Regions from separate parts of the Pseudomonas sp. KB-10 genome, predicted to be linked through region 2. Evidence: predicted binding sites of a transcription regulator. Region 2 holds the regulator's gene; each other region holds the start of a gene.
What was found. The regulator sigma-54, encoded in region 2, starts transcription at its own class of promoters, with help from an activator protein. The targets are predictions, from matches to a motif close to ANTGGCATNNANNTTGCTNT.

Region 1 (5,805 bases), on a different contig from region 2:
ATGCAGGCCAAGAAAAAGCCCCGCCAGATCGCTCTGGCGGGGCTTTTCATTTCAGCCTGAAAAGACTCAGACCTTGGCGCGTTCGAAGCGCTTGCGGTCGTTCTCGTTCAGGTACTTCTTACGCAGACGGATCGACTTCGGCGTGACTTCCACCAGCTCGTCGTCGGCGATGAATTCCAGCGCCTGCTCGAGGGTGAACTTGATCGGTGGTACCAGGGCGATGACTTCGTCCTTGCCGGAAGCACGCATGTTGTCGAGCTTCTTGCCCTTGGTGGGGTTGATCACCAGGTCGTTGTCACGGCTGTTGATACCGCACAGCTGGCCTTCGTAGATTTCCTGACCCGGCTCGAGGAACAGCTTGCCGCGCGCCTGCAGGGTTTCCAGCGAGTAGGTCAGCGCGGTGCCGGTGGCCATGGAGACCAGGACGCCGTTCTGACGGTTGGTGACTTCGCCCGCCTTGATCGCGCCGTAATGGCTGAAGGTCGAGGTCAGGATGCCGCTGCCCGAGGTCAGGGTCAGGAAGTTGTTACGGAAGCCGATCAGGCCGCGCGCCGGGATGGTGTATTCCAGGCGGATACGGCCCTTGCCATCGGGAACCATGTTGGTCAGATCGCCCTTGCGCAGGCCCATCTGCTCCATCACCGAACCCTGGTGCTGTTCTTCGATGTCGATGGTGACGTTCTCGTACGGCTCTTGTTTCTCGCCGGCTTCGTTCTCGATGATCACCACTTCAGGACGGCCGACGGCAAGCTCGAAGCCTTCGCGACGCATGGTTTCGATCAGCACCGACAGGTGCAGTTCGCCACGGCCGGAGACCTTGAACTTCTCCGGGGTCTCGCCCGGCTCGACGCGCAGGGCGACGTTGTGCAGCAGTTCCTTCTCCAGGCGATCCTTGATGTTGCGGCTGGTGACGAACTTGCCTTCCTTGCCGGCGAACGGCGAGTCGTTGACCTGGAAGGTCATGCTCACGGTCGGCTGGTCGACGGTCAGCGGCGGCAGGGCCTCGACGTTGTTCTGATCGCACAGGGTGTCGGAGATGAACAGCTCGTCCATGCCCGATACACAGACGATGTCACCGGCAGTGGCTTCCTGCACTTCGACGCGCTGCAGGCCGGAGTGGCCCATGATCTTCAGGATACGGCCGTTGCGACGCTTGCCGTCGGCACCGATGGCGGTCACCGGGCTGTTGGCCTTGATGGTGCCGCGGGCGATGCGACCGATGCCGATCACGCCGAGGAAGCTGTTGTAGTCCAGCTGCGAGATCTGCATCTGGAACGGACCGTTGACGTCGACGACCGGAGCCGGAACGTGGTCGACGATGGCCTGGAACAGCGCGTCCATGTTGTCGTCCATCTTCTCGTGGTCCATGCCGGCGATGCCGTTCAGGGCCGAGGCGTAGACGATCGGGAAGTCCAGCTGCTCGTCGGTGGCGCCGAGGTTGTCGAACAGGTCGAAGATCTGGTCGATGACCCAGTCAGGGCGCGCACCCGGACGGTCGATCTTGTTCACCACGACGATCGGACGCAGGCCGGCCTTGAACGCCTTCTGGGTCACGAAGCGGGTTTGCGGCATCGGGCCGTCCTGAGCGTCGACTACCAGCAATACGGAGTCGACCATGCTCATCACACGCTCCACTTCACCGCCGAAGTCGGCGTGTCCGGGGGTGTCGACGATGTTGATGTTGTAGTCGCCCCACTTCAGCGCAGTGTTCTTGGCCAGAATGGTAATGCCGCGCTCTTTCTCCTGGTCGTTGGAGTCCATGACGCGCTCGTTTTCCGCTTCTTTGCGGTCGAGGGTGCCGGACAGACGCAGCAGTTTGTCGACGAGGGTGGTTTTGCCATGGTCGACGTGGGCGATGATGGCGATGTTGCGCAGATTTTCGATCACTGTGTGTATCTCGATCAGAGGATTCGGTGTGTCGCCCAGCCTGGACGACGAATATGAAGAAAACTGTTTCAGCGAACCAGACAGGGCATCGCTTGAAGCGCTGGGTCGGGAGGGCGATGGCGGATACTCCCGCCATTCAACCCCGGCGTCCTATGCCGGACGATAAACGCGCACATTGGCATGCCCCTCGCTCAGCAGGTGATGGGCATGCAGGCGGCTCATGACGCCCTTGTCGCAATACAGCAGGTACTGGCGGTTCTCATCCAGTTCCTTGAATTTGTTGTTCAGCGCATAGAACGGCAGCGCCTGCACCTCGACGCCCGGCACGTCCAGCGGCTCGTCTTCGGCAGCATCGGGATGGCGAATGTCGATGACGATCTGCCCGGCCAGCGCCTCACGCACCTCCTCGACCTGCACGTCCTTGCCCAGCTCGTCGATCACGCGGTCGATGGGCAGTTGGGTGGCACGTTCCAGAGCACGATCGAGGATGGCCATGTCGAACTGCGCCTCCTCCTTCTCGACGCGGTAACCGCGCGCCTTGGTGGTCGGGTTGACCGAGATAACGCCACAGTACTCAGGCATGTTCTTGGCGAACTCGGCGGTGCCGATCTGCGTGGCGGTGTCGATGATGTCCTGCTTGTGGCTGGCGATCAGCGGACGCATCACCAGCATGTCGGTCGCCGAATCGATCACCGCCAGGTTGGTCAGGGTCTGGCTCGACACCTGGCTGATCGCCTCCCCGGTGACCAGCGCCTCGATCTGCAGTTTTTCGGCAACACGGCTGGCGGCGCGCAGCATCATGCGCTTGAGGATGACGCCCATCTGGCTGTTGTCGACCTTGCCGAGAATCTCGCCGACCACTTCTTCGAACGGCACGCTGACGAACAGCACGCGCTGCGAGCGGCCGAACTTCTGCCAGATGTAGTGCGCCACTTCCATCACGCCCAATTCATGGGCACGGCCACCCAGATTGAAAAAGCAGAAGTGGCTGACCAGACCGCGACGCATCATCTGATAGGCCGCGACGGTGGAGTCGAAACCGCCGCTCATCAGCACCAGAGTCTGCTCCAGCGAGCCCAGCGGGTAGCCGCCGAGGCCTTCGTGACGGTTGTGCACCACGAAGAGGCGCTGGTCACGAATTTCCATGCGCACTTCGACTTCCGGCTTCTTCAGGTCGATGCCGGCTGCACCGCACTCCTGGCGCAGGCGCGAACCGACATGACGCTCGACATCGATGGAGCTGAACACGTGCTTGCCGCCGCGCTTGCAGCGTACAGCGAAGATCTTGCCCGGCAGCTGGTCGGCGTAGTGGCGCTTGCAATGCTCGGTGATCTCGTCCAGATCGCCCAGCGGGTATTCGTTGACTTCGAGGAACAGGCCGATGCCCGGTGTGTTGCGCAGGCGTTCGGTCATCTCGCTGAGCAGGCGCGGATCGTCCAGGTCGGTCTCGACCTCCAGGTTGTCCCAGACACCCGTGACCCGCAGCTCGGGGTCAAGGTCACGCAGCACGGAGCGAATGTTCTTCCCCAACTGGCGAATGAACTGCTTGCGCACCGGGCGACTCTTGATGGTGATTTCCGGGAAAACTTTGACGATCAGCTTCATGAATAGGCCGCCCACTTGGGGGACGAAAAAACAGGGGCGCGGATTATAGCGGAAATTGTTCAAGCTTTGACCAAAAATACTGCAGCGCCGAGACAGTGCACCAAAATAGGTCTTCACGAGAAATTGCAGCCCTCAAATGGTGCAAATATCTGCACGAGATCAGCGTGCAGCCGGCGCAGCGCCTGAGTTTCGCGGTCTCTGCCCATTAAAGGGCACTGGCATGCAATTTGCTCCCTTGTGAGGCAGGTCGCCCTGAAGGACTATCCCGCCGGGCTTCACCGCACATATCGGGGCTCCACGAAGCGAGCCTTTTCCATCTGGAGGACAACATGTCTAAGGCTGTTCAACTGATCAAAGAACACGACGTAAAGTGGGTAGACCTGCGCTTCACCGACACCAAAGGCAAGCAGCACCACGTGACCATGCCGGCCCGTGACGCCCTGGACGAGGACTTCTTCGAGCACGGCAAGATGTTCGATGGCTCGTCCATCCATGGCTGGAAAGGCATCGAAGCCTCCGACATGATCCTGATGCCGGTCGACGAAACCTCCGTGCTGGACCCGTTCACCGAAGAGCCGACCCTGATCATCGTTTGCGACATCATCGAGCCGAGCACCATGCAGGGCTACGATCGTGACCCGCGCTCCATCGCCAAGCGTGCCGAAGAGTTCTTGAAAACCACCGGCATCGGTGACACCGTATTCGTGGGCCCGGAGCCCGAGTTCTTCATCTTCGACGAAGTGAAGTTCAAGTCCGACATCTCCGGCTCGATGTTCAAGATCTACTCCGAGCAAGGCTCCTGGATGACCGACCAGGACGTGGAAGGCGGCAACAAGGGCCACCGTCCGGCCGTCAAAGGCGGTTACTTCCCGGTTCCGCCGTGCGACCACGACCACGAAATCCGTACTGCCATGTGTAATGCCATGGAAGAAATGGGCCTGGTCGTCGAAGTGCACCACCACGAAGTGGCCACTGCCGGCCAGAACGAAATCGGCGTGAAGTTCAACACCCTGGTTGCCAAGGCTGACGAAGTTCAGACCCTGAAGTACTGCGTGCACAACGTAGCCGACGCCTACGGCAAGACCGCTACCTTCATGCCCAAGCCCCTGTACGGCGACAACGGTTCGGGCATGCATGTGCATATGTCGATCTCCAAGGACGGCAAGAACACCTTCGCAGGCGAAGGCTATGCCGGTCTGTCCGAGACCGCTCTGTACTTCATCGGCGGCATCATCAAGCACGGTAAGGCCCTGAACGGCTTCACCAACCCGTCGACCAACTCCTACAAGCGTCTGGTTCCGGGCTTCGAAGCTCCGGTCATGCTGGCCTACTCGGCTCGCAACCGCAGCGCCTCGATCCGTATCCCGTACGTTTCCAGCCCGAAAGCCCGCCGTATCGAAGCGCGCTTCCCGGACCCGGCTGCCAACCCGTACCTGTGCTTCGCTGCACTGCTGATGGCCGGTCTGGACGGTATCCAGAACAAGATCCACCCGGGCGATGCCGCCGACAAGAACCTGTACGATCTGCCGCCGGAAGAAGGCAAGCTGATCCCGCAGGTGTGCGGCAGCCTGAAAGAAGCCCTGGAAGAGCTGGACAAGGGCCGCGCATTCCTGACCAAGGGCGGCGTGTTCTCCGACGACTTCATCGATGCCTACATCGAGCTGAAGAGCGAAGAAGAAATCAAGGTACGTACCTTCGTACACCCGCTGGAATACGACCTGTACTACAGCGTCTAAACCAGATTCGCGCCGCCCTCGTGCGGCGCGCTTCAAGAGCCCTGCCCGGCCCTGCCTGGCGGGGCTTTTTTATGGGCAGGCAACAACACCATGCCCTGTAGGAGCGAGCTCTGCTCGCGAAGCTCTTCAGGTCGCCAGGTTCGCGAGCAGAGCTCGCTCCGACGGCAGATCCGATTCCACTTTTTGTAGCCAAACGTCACAGCCATAGCGCCCTGCGCTTGCCAGGAACCGATAGCAGTGCAAGGCTTAGCGCATCACCCGAGGAGGGATCGGCCCATGCGCCCATTACTCGCCTGCCTGTTGCTTGCCCTGGCCCTGCCGGCCAGTGCGCAGATTTACAAGTACACCGATGCCAACGGCAATACCGTCTTCACCAATCAGCCGCCGGACGGCACGGCTGCCGAGAGTGTCGAGTTGCCGCCAACCAACACGGTGGAGATGCAGACGCCCAGCATGCCGCCGGCCGAAGACGATACTTCGGCGCAGAGCGAAGCGCCCTATGCCGAGCTGAGCCTGACCGGCATCCCGGATGATGAGGCCATGCGCGCCAACAACGGCACCTTCATCGTTGGCGTGA
Region 2 (5,805 bases):
TCCCCGAGTCGCACAGCAACGGGCACCGCGGCGATGCCAGCCTGGCGCTGACGGTGGGCTTCTGCGTAATGATGGTGCTGGATACGGCGCTGGCTTAGAGGCGCGTCAGTGGGCTGACTGCACGTCATTCGCCTTCTTCGAAGTAGTTTTCAATAAGGCCGACCAGCGCATTCATCGCCTGCTCGTCCTGCTCGCCCTCGGTCAGCAGATGCACATTGGTGCCCTTGCCGGCAGCCAGCATCATGACTGCCATGATGCTCTTGCCGTCTACCAGGCTGTCGGCGCTGCGGCCGATGCGCACCTGACAGGGGTAGGTGCTCGCCACGCCGACGAACTTCGCCGCGGCGCGGGCGTGCAGACCGAGTTTGTTGATGATGGTGATTTCACGTGCGGGCATCGCGGCAGGGCTCCTTAGCTGAGGTCGCGGTGACGCACCTGGACGTTCTTCAGCGAGTCTTTGAGTGCCTGGCTGAGGCGGTTGGCCAGATACACCGAGCGGTGGTGGCCGCCTGTGCAACCAATGGCGATGGTGACGTAGGCGCGGTTGCTGGCGGCGAAGCGCGGCAGCCATTTTTCCAGATAGGCGAGGATGTCCTGATACATTTCCTCGACCTCTGGTTGCGCGGCCAGGTAGTCGACCACGGGCTGATCCAGGCCGGAATAGTCGCGCAGCTCAGGCTTCCAGTAAGGGTTGGGCAGGCAACGTGCATCGAACACCAGATCGGCGTCCACCGGCATGCCACGTTTGAATCCGAATGACTCGACCAGAAAGGCGGTCCCGGTCTGCGTCTGGCCGAGCAGGCGCAGCTTGAGCGTATCGCGTAGCTGGTAAAGGTTCAGCCGGGTGGTGTCGATCTTCAGATCGGCACGATCGGTGATGGGCGCGAGCAGCTGGCTTTCGTAGGCGATGGCCTCGGCCAGCGAGCGGTTGTCGTTGGTCAGCGGGTGGCGTCTGCGGGTTTCCGAAAAACGCTTGAGCAGCGTCTCGTCCTCGGCGTCCAGGTAGAGCACATCGCAGCGGATGCTGCGTTTGCGCACTTCTTCGAGCAGCTCCGGAAAGCGCTTGAGCTGGCTCAGCAGGTTGCGTGCATCGATAGAGACGGCGACTTGCGGCAGCAGCATGTCGCTGTGCGGCAGGAAGCGCTCGGCGAGGTCCGGCAGCAAGCCGGCCGGCAGGTTGTCGATGCAATAAAAACCGTTGTCCTCAAGTACATCGAGGGCGGTGCTCTTGCCCGAGCCCGAGCGACCGCTGACGATGATCAGGCGCATGTCATTGACCGTTCTGAATGTCCACCACGACCTGATAGAGATCTTCGCCACTGTTGGCCTGGCGTAGACGTTCACGTACATCCTGGCGGTCGAGCATGCTGGCGATCTGGCGCAGTAGTTCGAGGTGCGCGTCGGTTGCCGCTTCCGGCACCAGCAGGACAAACAGCAGATCGACCGGCGCGCCGTCGATGGCGTCGAAGTCGACGGCGGTATCGAGGTGCAAAACAGCGCTGATCGGTGCACTGCAGCCGGCCAGACGGCAGTGGGGTATGGCGATGCCGTTGCCGAAACCGGTGGAACCGAGCTTCTCGCGGGCGATAAGGCTTTCGAATATGTCCTGGGCATCCAGGTCAGGCAGGTCGCGGGCGACCAGATTGGCGATCTGTTCGAGCACGCGTTTCTTACTGCCGCCCGGCACGTTCACCAGTGAACGGCCGGGGGTCAGGATGTTTTCAAGTCGGATCATGGATGGGGAATGTTAGCGGGCCGTGGCGCCTTGCAGACGCTCGAGCTGCTTTTCCTTGTGCTTGATGAGTTGACGGTCGAGTTTATCGGCCAACAGGTCGATGGCTGCGTACATGTCCTGGTGTTCTGCGTTGGCGACGACTTCGCCGCCGGCAACATGCAGGGTGGCTTCGATCTTCTGCTTGAGTTTCTCGACCTCCATGGTCACCTGAACGTTGGTGATCTTGTCGAAGTGGCGTTCCAGTCGGCCCAGTTTCTCGCCGATGTAGTCACGCAGGGCGTCGGTCACATCCAGCTGATGTCCACTGATGTTGACTTGCATACCGCTTTCTCCTTGTTGCCTTGTGTAAGCGGCGGGTCCGATTCGACCCGCCTCCGGAACACTTTGGCCTGAAGACCTTGGCCTTCAGTCGATCTGACCTACATCAGTCGCTTGCGCTCACTGGAGGGCGCTATACCGAGGGACTCGCGATACTTGGCGACCGTCCGACGGGCGACTTGGATGCCTTGTGCCTCCAGTAAACCAGCGATCTTGCTGTCACTCAACGGCTTTTTCGCGTTTTCTGCGGCAACCAGTTTTTTGATGATCGCGCGGATCGCCGTGGATGAACATTCGCCGCCTTCGGAGGTGCTGACGTGGCTGGAGAAGAAGTATTTCAGCTCGTAAATACCACGCGGGGTGTGCATGAATTTCTGCGTGGTAACGCGTGAAATGGTCGACTCGTGCATGCCTACCGCTTCGGCGATGTCGTGCAGCACCAGAGGCTTCATCGCCTCGTCACCGTAATCGAGAAAACCGCGTTGGTGCTCGACGATCTGCGTGGCCACCTTCATCAGCGTCTCGTTGCGGCTCTGCAGGCTCTTGATGAACCAGCGCGCCTCCTGCAGCTGATTGCGCATGAAGGTGTTGTCGGCGCTGGAGTCGGCGCGTTTGACGAAGCCTGCGTACTGTGGGTTGACGCGCAGGCGCGGCATGGCTTCCTGGTTCAGCTCCACCAGCCAGCGGTCGTTGTGCTTGCGCACGATCACGTCGGGTACGACATACTCCGGCTCGCTGGATTCGATCTGCGAACCCGGGCGCGGATTCAGGCGCTGGATCAGGTCGATGACCTGACGCAGTTCGTCTTCCTTGAGTTTGGTACGGCGCATCAGTTGGGCGTAGTCGCGGCTGCCGAGCAACTCGAGATAATCGCTGACGACGCGCTGGGTTTCGTTCAGCCAGGGCGTATTGGCAGGCAGCTGGCGCAGTTGCAGCAGCAGGCATTCGCGCAGGTCGCGTGCACCGATACCGGCCGGTTCGAACTGCTGGATGCGGTGCAGGACGACTTCCACTTCGTCCAGTTCGACATCCAGCTCGGGGTCGAAGGACTCGGTCACTTCCTCGAGGGTTTCCTCGAGATAGCCGTCGTTGTTGATGCAGTCGATCAGGGTGGCCGCGATCAGCCGGTCCTTGTCCGACATGGGGGCCAGATTCAGTTGCCAGAGCAGGTGACTGTGCAGGCTCTCGCCGCTGGAGGTGCGGGTGGTGAAGTCCCACTCGTCGTCATCGTTGCTGGGCAGGCTGCTGGCACTGGTCTGGTAGATATCTTCCCAGGCGGTATCGACTGGCAGCTCGTTGGGGATGCGTTCGCCCCATTCGCCGTCTTCCAGGTTGTCCACGGTGGGCGTGCTTTCCTGGTAGCTCTCTTCCTTGCTCGGGGCAGGGGTGGCGCTTTCGGCACCGTCGGCCATCGGATCGCTGTTGTCGAAGTCGTCGCCATCTTCCTGGCGCTCGAGCATGGGGTTGGATTCCAGTGCCTCCTGAATTTCCTGTTGCAGGTCCAGGGTCGACAGTTGGAGGAGGCGGATAGCCTGTTGCAGCTGCGGGGTCATCGTCAGCTGCTGGCCCATCTTGAGGACTAGCGATGGTTTCATTGCAGACCTTAATTTACTGGCGAGTTACGCCTTCCACATCAGGGCGCCGGAGCGCCGCCAGGAAGCAAATTATATGCCTGAATTTCTCGTTCTTGCCTAGAGGGTGCAATATTTCTGTAGCGAAACGTCGCCGACCTAAAGGCGGAATTCGTGGCCCAGATAGACTTCTTTCACTGTCTGGTTGGCGAGGATGGTCTCGGCGTCGCCTTCGGCGATCAACTGCCCGTCGTTGACGATGTAGGCGGTTTCGCAGATATCCAGAGTCTCGCGCACGTTGTGATCGGTGATCAGAATGCCGATACCCTTGGTCTTGAGGTGGTGGATGATCTGTTTGATGTCGCCCACCGAGATCGGGTCGACACCGGCGAAGGGTTCGTCGAGCAGGATGAACTTGGGATTGGTCGCCAGGGCGCGGGCGATCTCCACGCGGCGGCGCTCACCACCGGACAGGCTCATGCCCAGGCTGTCGGCGATATGGTGGATATGGAACTCCTGCAGCAGGCTGTCCAGTTCCGCCTTGCGCCCGGCGCGGTCCAGGTCCTTGCGCGTTTCCAGAATGGCCATGATGTTGTCCGCCACCGACAGCTTGCGGAAGATCGAGGCTTCCTGCGGCAGGTAGCCGATGCCGGCGCGCGCGCGCCCGTGCATGGGCTGATGGCTGACGTCCAGGTCGTCGATCAGCACGCGGCCCTGATCGGCGCGTACCAGGCCAACGATCATATAGAAGCAGGTGGTCTTGCCGGCGCCATTGGGGCCGAGCAGGCCGACGATCTGACCGCTTTCGATGCTCAGGCTGACGTCACGCACGACCTGGCGGCTCTTGTAGCTTTTCGCCAGGTGTTGGGCTTTGAGAATGGCCATTACTGCTGCTGATCCGCGGGTTTGTTCTTCGGTTGGATGACCATGTCGATGCGTGGACGCGGCGTGCTGACGTTGCCGCCCGTGGCGCGACCTGCATTGACGATCTGGCGGCGGGTGTCGTACACGATCTTCTCGCCTTCGAATGTATTACCTTCCTGAATCACCTTGGCCTGATCGATCAGTACGATGCGCTCGTTGCTGGCGAAGTACTGGATGGTCTTGCCGTAGGCCTTGACGATCTCCTTGTCCTCGGCCGGCTTCTGCTCGTAGTAGGCCAGATTGCCTACCGAGGTGAAGACATCGATATCGCCGCTGGCGGTCTGCGTGATGGTCACGGTGTCGCCGGTGATCTTCAGGGTGCCCTGGGTGATGATCACATCGCCGCGGTAGACGGCTACGCCTTGCTTGTCATCCAGCTCGGCACTGTCGGCCTGGATGCGGATCGGCTGGTCGCGGTCCGATGGCAGTGCCCAGGCAGCCGCGCTTCCCAATGCGGCGCCGAGGCTGATAATCAGGGGGAGGGTATTAACGAACCTCATGCTGGCCTCTTACGTTGGACTGCAGGAGCATCCTGCCGTCATTCAAGTACGCTTTCATTCCTTGTGCCGTGGTCACCCCGTTGGCCGCGACGATTCTAACGGCTTGCTCGGTCTGCGCATATTCCTTGTCGGGAATAACGGTCATGCGGCTACTGGTGATGATGGTTGGACGATTCTTGGCATCGGTGCGGGCGATACGCACGTCGTCGATCAGTTCCACCTCGACGCCGCCGGGAGAGACCTCGGCGCGCTGGCTGGTCACCTTCCACGGCAGTTCGGTGCCGCGATAGAGGTCGAGCTTGGGTGTGTCGATCAGGGTGATGTCGGTGCTCTTGACGTGTTCGAGCTTGTCCGCGGTCATGCGGTAGTGCAGTTTGCCGTCGTCCTGGAACTGTACGGTACGCGCGCCGAGGACATAGAAGTCGACGACGTTGTCGTCGCCACCCTGTTGGGTCACGCGGGTGCTGTCCGGTGCGAGGTTCCAGTAGCCCAGAGCGGCCACCACGACTGCAATCAGGGCAAAGATCAGAGTATTTAAAAGTTTACGCGGCATGCTGTTCTCTACAGGTAGGCGGCCTGGGCCGCGTCCAGTGTGCCCTGGGCACGCATGATCAGTTCGCAGAATTCCCGCGCAGCACCGTCGCCGCCGCGCGCCTGGGTTACGCCATGGGCGTGCTGGCGCACGAAACTGTCGGCGCTGGCCACGGCCATGCCCAATCCGACCCGGCGGATAACCGGAAGATCCGGCAGGTCGTCG
Region 3 (5,805 bases), on a different contig from region 2:
TGGTGCGTTCGGTGGAGCGTATCGTCAACATGAATTGGGAAGAGATCCATCCGCCACCCAAGGGAACCGGGCGCGATCATTATCTGACCGCCGTCACGCGGCTCGATCAGCAGCTGGTCGAGATCATTGATGTGGAGAAAATCCTTGCCGAGGTTGCGCCTACCTCCGAGGTGATTTCCGCCGGCGTCATCGATGAGCAGGTTCAGAGTCAGGCAGTGACCAAGCATGTGTTGATCGTCGATGACTCCTCGGTGGCGCGCAAACAGGTTTCGCGCTGTCTGCAGACGGTTGGCGTCGAGGTGACGGCGCTGAATGATGGACGAGAGGCGCTCAATTACCTCAAGAAAATGGCGGAAGAGGGGCGCGATCCTGACAAGGAGCTGCTGATGCTGATTTCCGACATCGAGATGCCGGAAATGGATGGCTACACGCTGACGACGGAGATTCGCAGCGATCCGCGCATGCAGAAGCTGCATATCCTCCTGCATACTTCGCTTTCCGGTGTGTTCAACCAGGCGATGGTGAAGAAGGTCGGCGCGGACGATTTCCTCGCCAAGTTCAAACCAGATGACTTGGCAGCACGTGTGGTCGATCGCATTCGTGTATCGGATGGGGGCTGAAGGTCGTCCTTCGGCGAACGTTATGGTGGGTGAGGCGGCGCTAGTGTCTTCAGGTAATTTGGATTTCGAGCAGTTCCGGACGTTTCTGGAAAAGGCCTGCGGTATTTTGCTTGGTAGCAACAAGCAGTACCTGGTCTCCAGTCGTTTGAACAAGCTGATGGAACAGAACGGCATCAAAACCTTGGGCGAGCTGGTGCAGCGCATGCAAAGCCAGCCGCGCGGCGGGCTGCGCGAGCAGGTGGTGGATGCCATGACCACCAACGAGACCTTGTGGTTTCGCGACACCTACCCATTCGAGGTGCTCAAGAACCGCGTCCTGCCGGAGTTGATCAAGGCCTATCCGGCTCAGCGCCTGCGTATCTGGTCGGCGGCTTGCTCTTCGGGGCAGGAGCCATACTCGCTGTCGATGTCCATCGATGAGTTCGAGCGTACCAATCTTGGTCAGCTCAAGGCGGGCGTGCAGATCGTCGCCACCGATCTTTCGCCTTCGATGCTGGCCAATTGCAAGTCCGGTGAGTACGACAGCCTGGCCATGGGGCGCGGCCTCTCGCAGGAGCGTCTGCAGCGCTACTTTGACCCCAAAGGGCCGGGTCGCTGGCAGGTCAAGGCGCCGGTCAAGAGTCGGGTCGAGTTTCGGCCGCTCAACCTGCTGGACAGTTACGCGGCGCTGGGCAAGTTCGACATCGTGTTCTGTCGCAACGTGCTGATCTACTTTTCTGCCGAGGTGAAGAAAGACATCCTCACTCGCATTCACGCCACGCTGAAACCTGGCGGATACCTTTTCCTGGGCGCTTCCGAGGCGCTCAATGGCCTGCCGGATAAGTATCAGATGGTGCAATGCAGCCCTGGGATCATCTACAAGGCGAAATAGCCGCGAGGCTCGTTCGTTATCATCACTAGCGGGAGGCCCATGGCCTCCCGCTTGCATTTGTAGGAGCGGAATTATTCGCGCGGGAGCGATTGTTTTATCGCAAATAGATCCGCACCGACAGGCGGCAGTCTGCCAAACGCCCTTTGCCACCCGTTGCCAGCAAGCGGTAAAGCCTTGCCGCTTTGCCGCTTGTCTTCGCCTTATATGATGTTAAGTAGTTGATTTTATTGATTTAAATAACTTGGCACAGCCTTTGCTTAACAGCTCGCAACAGTGACCACATGGCCTTAGCGGCAAAGGTTCGAACATGAGCATCAATTTCGGTAGCGCACTCGGCATCCACGAACAGGCACTCGGTTTCCGCTCCCAGCGTGCCGAGGTGCTGGCAAACAACATCGCCAACGCCGATACCCCGAACTACAAGGCGCGCGACCTGGACTTCGCCAGCGTGCTGGCTGAGCAGAACAGCCGTATGCAGCGCGGTGGCGTTTCTCTGAACCGCACCGACAGCCGCCATATTCCGGCCGACGGCGTGAAAACCGGTGAGGCTGAGCTGCCGTATCGCACCCCGTTCCATGCCTCGCTGGATCAGAACACCGTTGACCTGCAGATCGAGCAGGCCAACTACGCGGAGAATGCCGTGCAGTTCCAGGCCAGCTTTACCTTCCTCAACAGCAAATTCAAAGGGCTGACCGCAGCCCTGCGCGGCGAATAAGGAGCGCGACCATGTCCCTTGCCAGTGTCTTCAATATCGCCGGAACCGGCATGAGCGCCCAGAGCACTCGCCTGAACACCATTTCCAGCAACATCGCCAACGCCGAGACCGTGTCTTCGAGCCTGGATCAGACCTACCGCGCCCGTCATCCGGTATTCGCGACTGTATTCCAGCAAGCGCAGGGCGGCGACCGTGGCTCTCTGTTCGCCGAGCAGGACGAGGCAGGTCGTGGTGTTCAGGTGCTGGGTGTGATCGAGGATCAGAGCAGCCTGATGCCGCGCTACGAGCCGGATCATCCCATGGCCAACGGCGACGGTTATGTCTACTACCCGAACGTCAACGTGGTCGAGGAAATGGCCGACATGATTTCCGCCAGTCGCGCCTTCCAGACCAACGTGGAAATGATGAATACCGCCAAACAAATGTTGCAGCGCGTACTGACTCTGGGTCAGTAACGCATCGAGGAGATTTCGAATGAGCACAGTAGGCGGAACCAGCTCGGTACTCGACCAGTATCAGATCAAGCAGGACACCAAGCAGAATAAGGATCTCGGCAAAAACGAGTTTCTCAATCTGCTGGTGGCGCAGTTGAACAACCAGAACCCGCTGGAGCCGCAGGGCAATGGCGAATTCATCGCCCAACTGGCGCAGTTCAGCCAGGTGGAAGGGATCGAGAAACTCAACACCAGCATGGGGTCGATGCTCTCCAGCTTCCAGTCTTCACAGGCGTTGCAGGCGTCCTCTCTGGTTGGCCGCAAGGTTATCGTGCCGGGCGAGAAGGCAGTGGTCGATACCAGTGAGAGCTTCAAGGCGAGCACCGTGCTGCCGGTCAGCAGCAGCAACGTGTACGTCAACGTTTATAACAACTCCGGTTCGCTGGTTACCCGGATCAACCTGGGCGAGCAGGCCGCTGGCAATGTCAGCTTCATCTGGGACGGCAAGGATTCGAGTGGCAATGTGGCGCCGCCCGGCACCTACAAGTTCGAGGCGCAGGCCACCTACGGTAACGAAACCAAAGGTCTTTACACCATGCTGCCGGCCAACGTCGACAGCGTGACGCTGGGCGGCAACGAGCTGATGCTCAATCTCGCCGGCCTCGGCAACGTTCCGCTTTCCCAAGTGCAGGTCATCGGCCAGTAATTATTTACGCCGGTCGTTCCGGCAAAGGAGTCTTCCATGTCGTTCAATATCGGTCTCAGTGGTCTGCGTGCGGCAACCAGCGACCTCAACGTCACCGGCAACAACATTGCCAACGCCGGTACTGCCGGCTTCAAACAGTCGCGTGCCGAGTTCGCCGATCTCTACGCCTCGTCGATGCTCGGCACCGGCAAGAATCCGCAGGGCAGTGGCGTGCTGCTGGGCGATGTGGCGCAGATGTTCAATCAGGGCAATATCAACTACACGCAGAACGCCCTGGACATGGCTGTCAACGGCAACGGCTTCTTCGTTACCAGCAACAACGGCGAGATCAGCTATACCCGTGCCGGCTACTTCGGTACCGATCGCGATGGTTATATCGTCAACAATTTCGGCTATCGGCTGCAGGGCTATGGCGCGGACGAGAACGGCAACATCCTGCCGGTTCGCAGCGATCTGCGGGTCAATGCCGGGCAGCAGGAGCCGAAGGCGACTACCTCGGTCACGCAGACGATCAACCTGAACTCCAACGCCGTACGTCCGGCCAATGCCGGAACCATGGCGGCGCCGACCTTCGATCCGAGCGACTCGCAGTCCTTCAACTGGTCAACTTCCACCAATATCTATGACGAGCAGGGCAACGCCCACGTCATGAGCCAGTACTTCGTCAAGAACGAGGCGCCGGCCAACAACGGCTGGACCATGCATGTGCTGATCGACGGGGTTAACCCTCGTGATCCGAGCAGCACTCGGCCGTTCAGCTACGCAGTGAATTACGATGCTGCCGGGCAGTTCGCTACACCTGCCCTCACTCCCCTTGCAGGTGCGCCGGCGAATCCAGCCCTGGATGCTCCGCCCATTCCGGCCGGAACTCCGAACGGTATTTTCGCCCTGGGAGCGGCGGACTGGACGCCGGCGGAGAAAGACCCGGCCACTCCGGGTGCCATGGTCGCCAATGGCGCGGACAGCGCGGCCTTCACGTTCGACATGCGTGGTTCGACTCAATACGCCGCATCATTCGGCGTCAATGCGGTCAGCCAGGATGGCTACACCACCGGTCAGCTCGCCGGGGTGGAGGTAGACGATACCGGGGTGATCTTCGCTCGCTACACCAATGGTCAGTCCAAGGTGCAAGGTCAGGTGCTGCTGGCCAACTTCGCCAACGTGCAGGGCCTGACTCCCGTCGGCAAGACCGCCTGGGTACAGTCGTTCGAGTCCGGTGAGCCGGTGATCGGGACGCCGCGAAGCAGTACGCTCGGTGCCCTGCAGGCCGGTGCGCTGGAAGACTCCAACGTCGAGCTGTCGGACCAGTTGGTGAACCTGATCGTGGCTCAGCGCAACTACCAGGCCAACGCCAAAACCATCGAAACTGAAAGCGCCATCACCCAGACCATCATCAACCTGCGTTAATGATGTTGAAGCAAAGCGGCAAGCCGGGCTTGCCGCTTTGCCGTTCCAGCGCCGGCAAAACCTCGCCGCTGGTATTCCCTGGCACTTCTCCTCGTTGTTTTAATTCCTTCTAAATCAGTGTCTTGAGTTCGTTTCTCGAGTCTGGCACGGCGCTTGCTGTATTGCTTGCAAAGAGCCAAGGGCACGTCGCCCACTCGGAGAATTACCATGGACAAGATGCTGTACGTCTCCATGACCGGAGCGCAGAACAACACGCTGAGCCTGCGCGCCCACGCCAATAACCTGGCGAACGTTTCCACGTCCGGTTTCCGTCGTGATTTCGAACAGGCGCGTTCGATGCCGTTGTTCGGTGAAAGCTATCCGGCGCGTGTATTTGCCATGACCGAGCGCCCGGCCACTGACTTTCGTGCCGGCACGCTGCAGGAAACCGGTCGTGATCTCGATGTCGCCATTGGTGGCAAGGGCTGGATCGCCGTGCAGGCGCCCGATGGCAGTGAGGCATACGTCCGTACCGCGAGTCTGAACATCGATGCCTTGGGTGTGCTGCGCACCGGCAACGGTTTGCCGGTGATGGGCAATGCCGGGCCGATCGCCGTGCCGCCGGAGCAGAAGGTTGAAATTGGTCAGGACGGCACCATTAGCATTCGAGCGCTGGGCGAGAACCCCAACGTACTGGCCGAGGTGGACCGCATCAAGCTGGTCAACCCTGATCCCAAAAGCATGGAGAAGGGCACCGATGGCTTGATTCGCGTCAAGGGCCAGCCCGAGGTCGAGGCTGACGCCACCGTTCAGGTGACTTCGGGCTTCCTCGAGGCGAGCAACGTCAACGCCGTGGAAGAAATGACCGCCATCCTGTCCTTGTCTCGACAGTTCGAACTGTCGGTAAAGATGATGCGCACTGCCGAAGACAACTCGTCGGCCATGGCGCGGGTTTTGCAGATTAGCTAATTACCAGTACGCGGCGCCGTAAAACCGGCACCCGAGGAGAAACGATATGCTTCCGGCACTGTGGGTCAGCAAGACCGGTTTGTCCGCTCAGGACATGAACCTGA

Region 1: glnA (glutamate--ammonia ligase) is a predicted target of sigma-54. The motif match lies at 3,707-3,726, and genes of this name have one in related genera.
Region 3: flgB (flagellar basal body rod protein FlgB) is a predicted target of sigma-54. The motif match lies at 1,732-1,751, and genes of this name have one in related genera.

What each region holds. Positions count from the first base shown of each region.
Region 1 covers NZ_QYYB01000005.1:219,592-225,396, reverse strand. Annotated here, with positions in the region: gene typA (translational GTPase TypA) at 67-1,887, opposite strand; gene thiI (tRNA uracil 4-sulfurtransferase ThiI) at 2,038-3,492, opposite strand; gene glnA (glutamate--ammonia ligase) at 3,822-5,228, shown strand; gene DXK50_RS15785 (DUF4124 domain-containing protein) at 5,505-5,805, shown strand, end outside.
Region 2 covers NZ_QYYB01000004.1:158,973-164,777, forward strand. Annotated here, with positions in the region: gene DXK50_RS12435 (ZIP family metal transporter) at 1-98, shown strand, start outside; gene DXK50_RS12440 (HPr family phosphocarrier protein) at 125-397, opposite strand; gene rapZ (RNase adapter RapZ) at 412-1,269, opposite strand; gene ptsN (PTS IIA-like nitrogen regulatory protein PtsN) at 1,271-1,735, opposite strand; gene hpf (ribosome hibernation-promoting factor, HPF/YfiA family) at 1,748-2,056, opposite strand; gene DXK50_RS12460 (RNA polymerase factor sigma-54) at 2,155-3,648, opposite strand; gene lptB (LPS export ABC transporter ATP-binding protein) at 3,784-4,509, opposite strand; gene lptA (lipopolysaccharide transport periplasmic protein LptA) at 4,509-5,048, opposite strand; gene lptC (LPS export ABC transporter periplasmic protein LptC) at 5,035-5,601, opposite strand; gene DXK50_RS12480 (KdsC family phosphatase) at 5,610-5,805, opposite strand, start outside.
Region 3 covers NZ_QYYB01000002.1:189,969-195,773, reverse strand. Annotated here, with positions in the region: gene DXK50_RS05905 (chemotaxis protein CheV) at 1-620, shown strand, start outside; gene cheR (protein-glutamate O-methyltransferase CheR) at 664-1,491, shown strand; gene flgB (flagellar basal body rod protein FlgB) at 1,799-2,206, shown strand; gene flgC (flagellar basal body rod protein FlgC) at 2,218-2,661, shown strand; gene flgD (flagellar hook assembly protein FlgD) at 2,681-3,346, shown strand; gene flgE (flagellar hook protein FlgE) at 3,383-4,753, shown strand; gene DXK50_RS05875 (flagellar basal body rod protein FlgF) at 4,961-5,701, shown strand; gene flgG (flagellar basal-body rod protein FlgG) at 5,748-5,805, shown strand, end outside.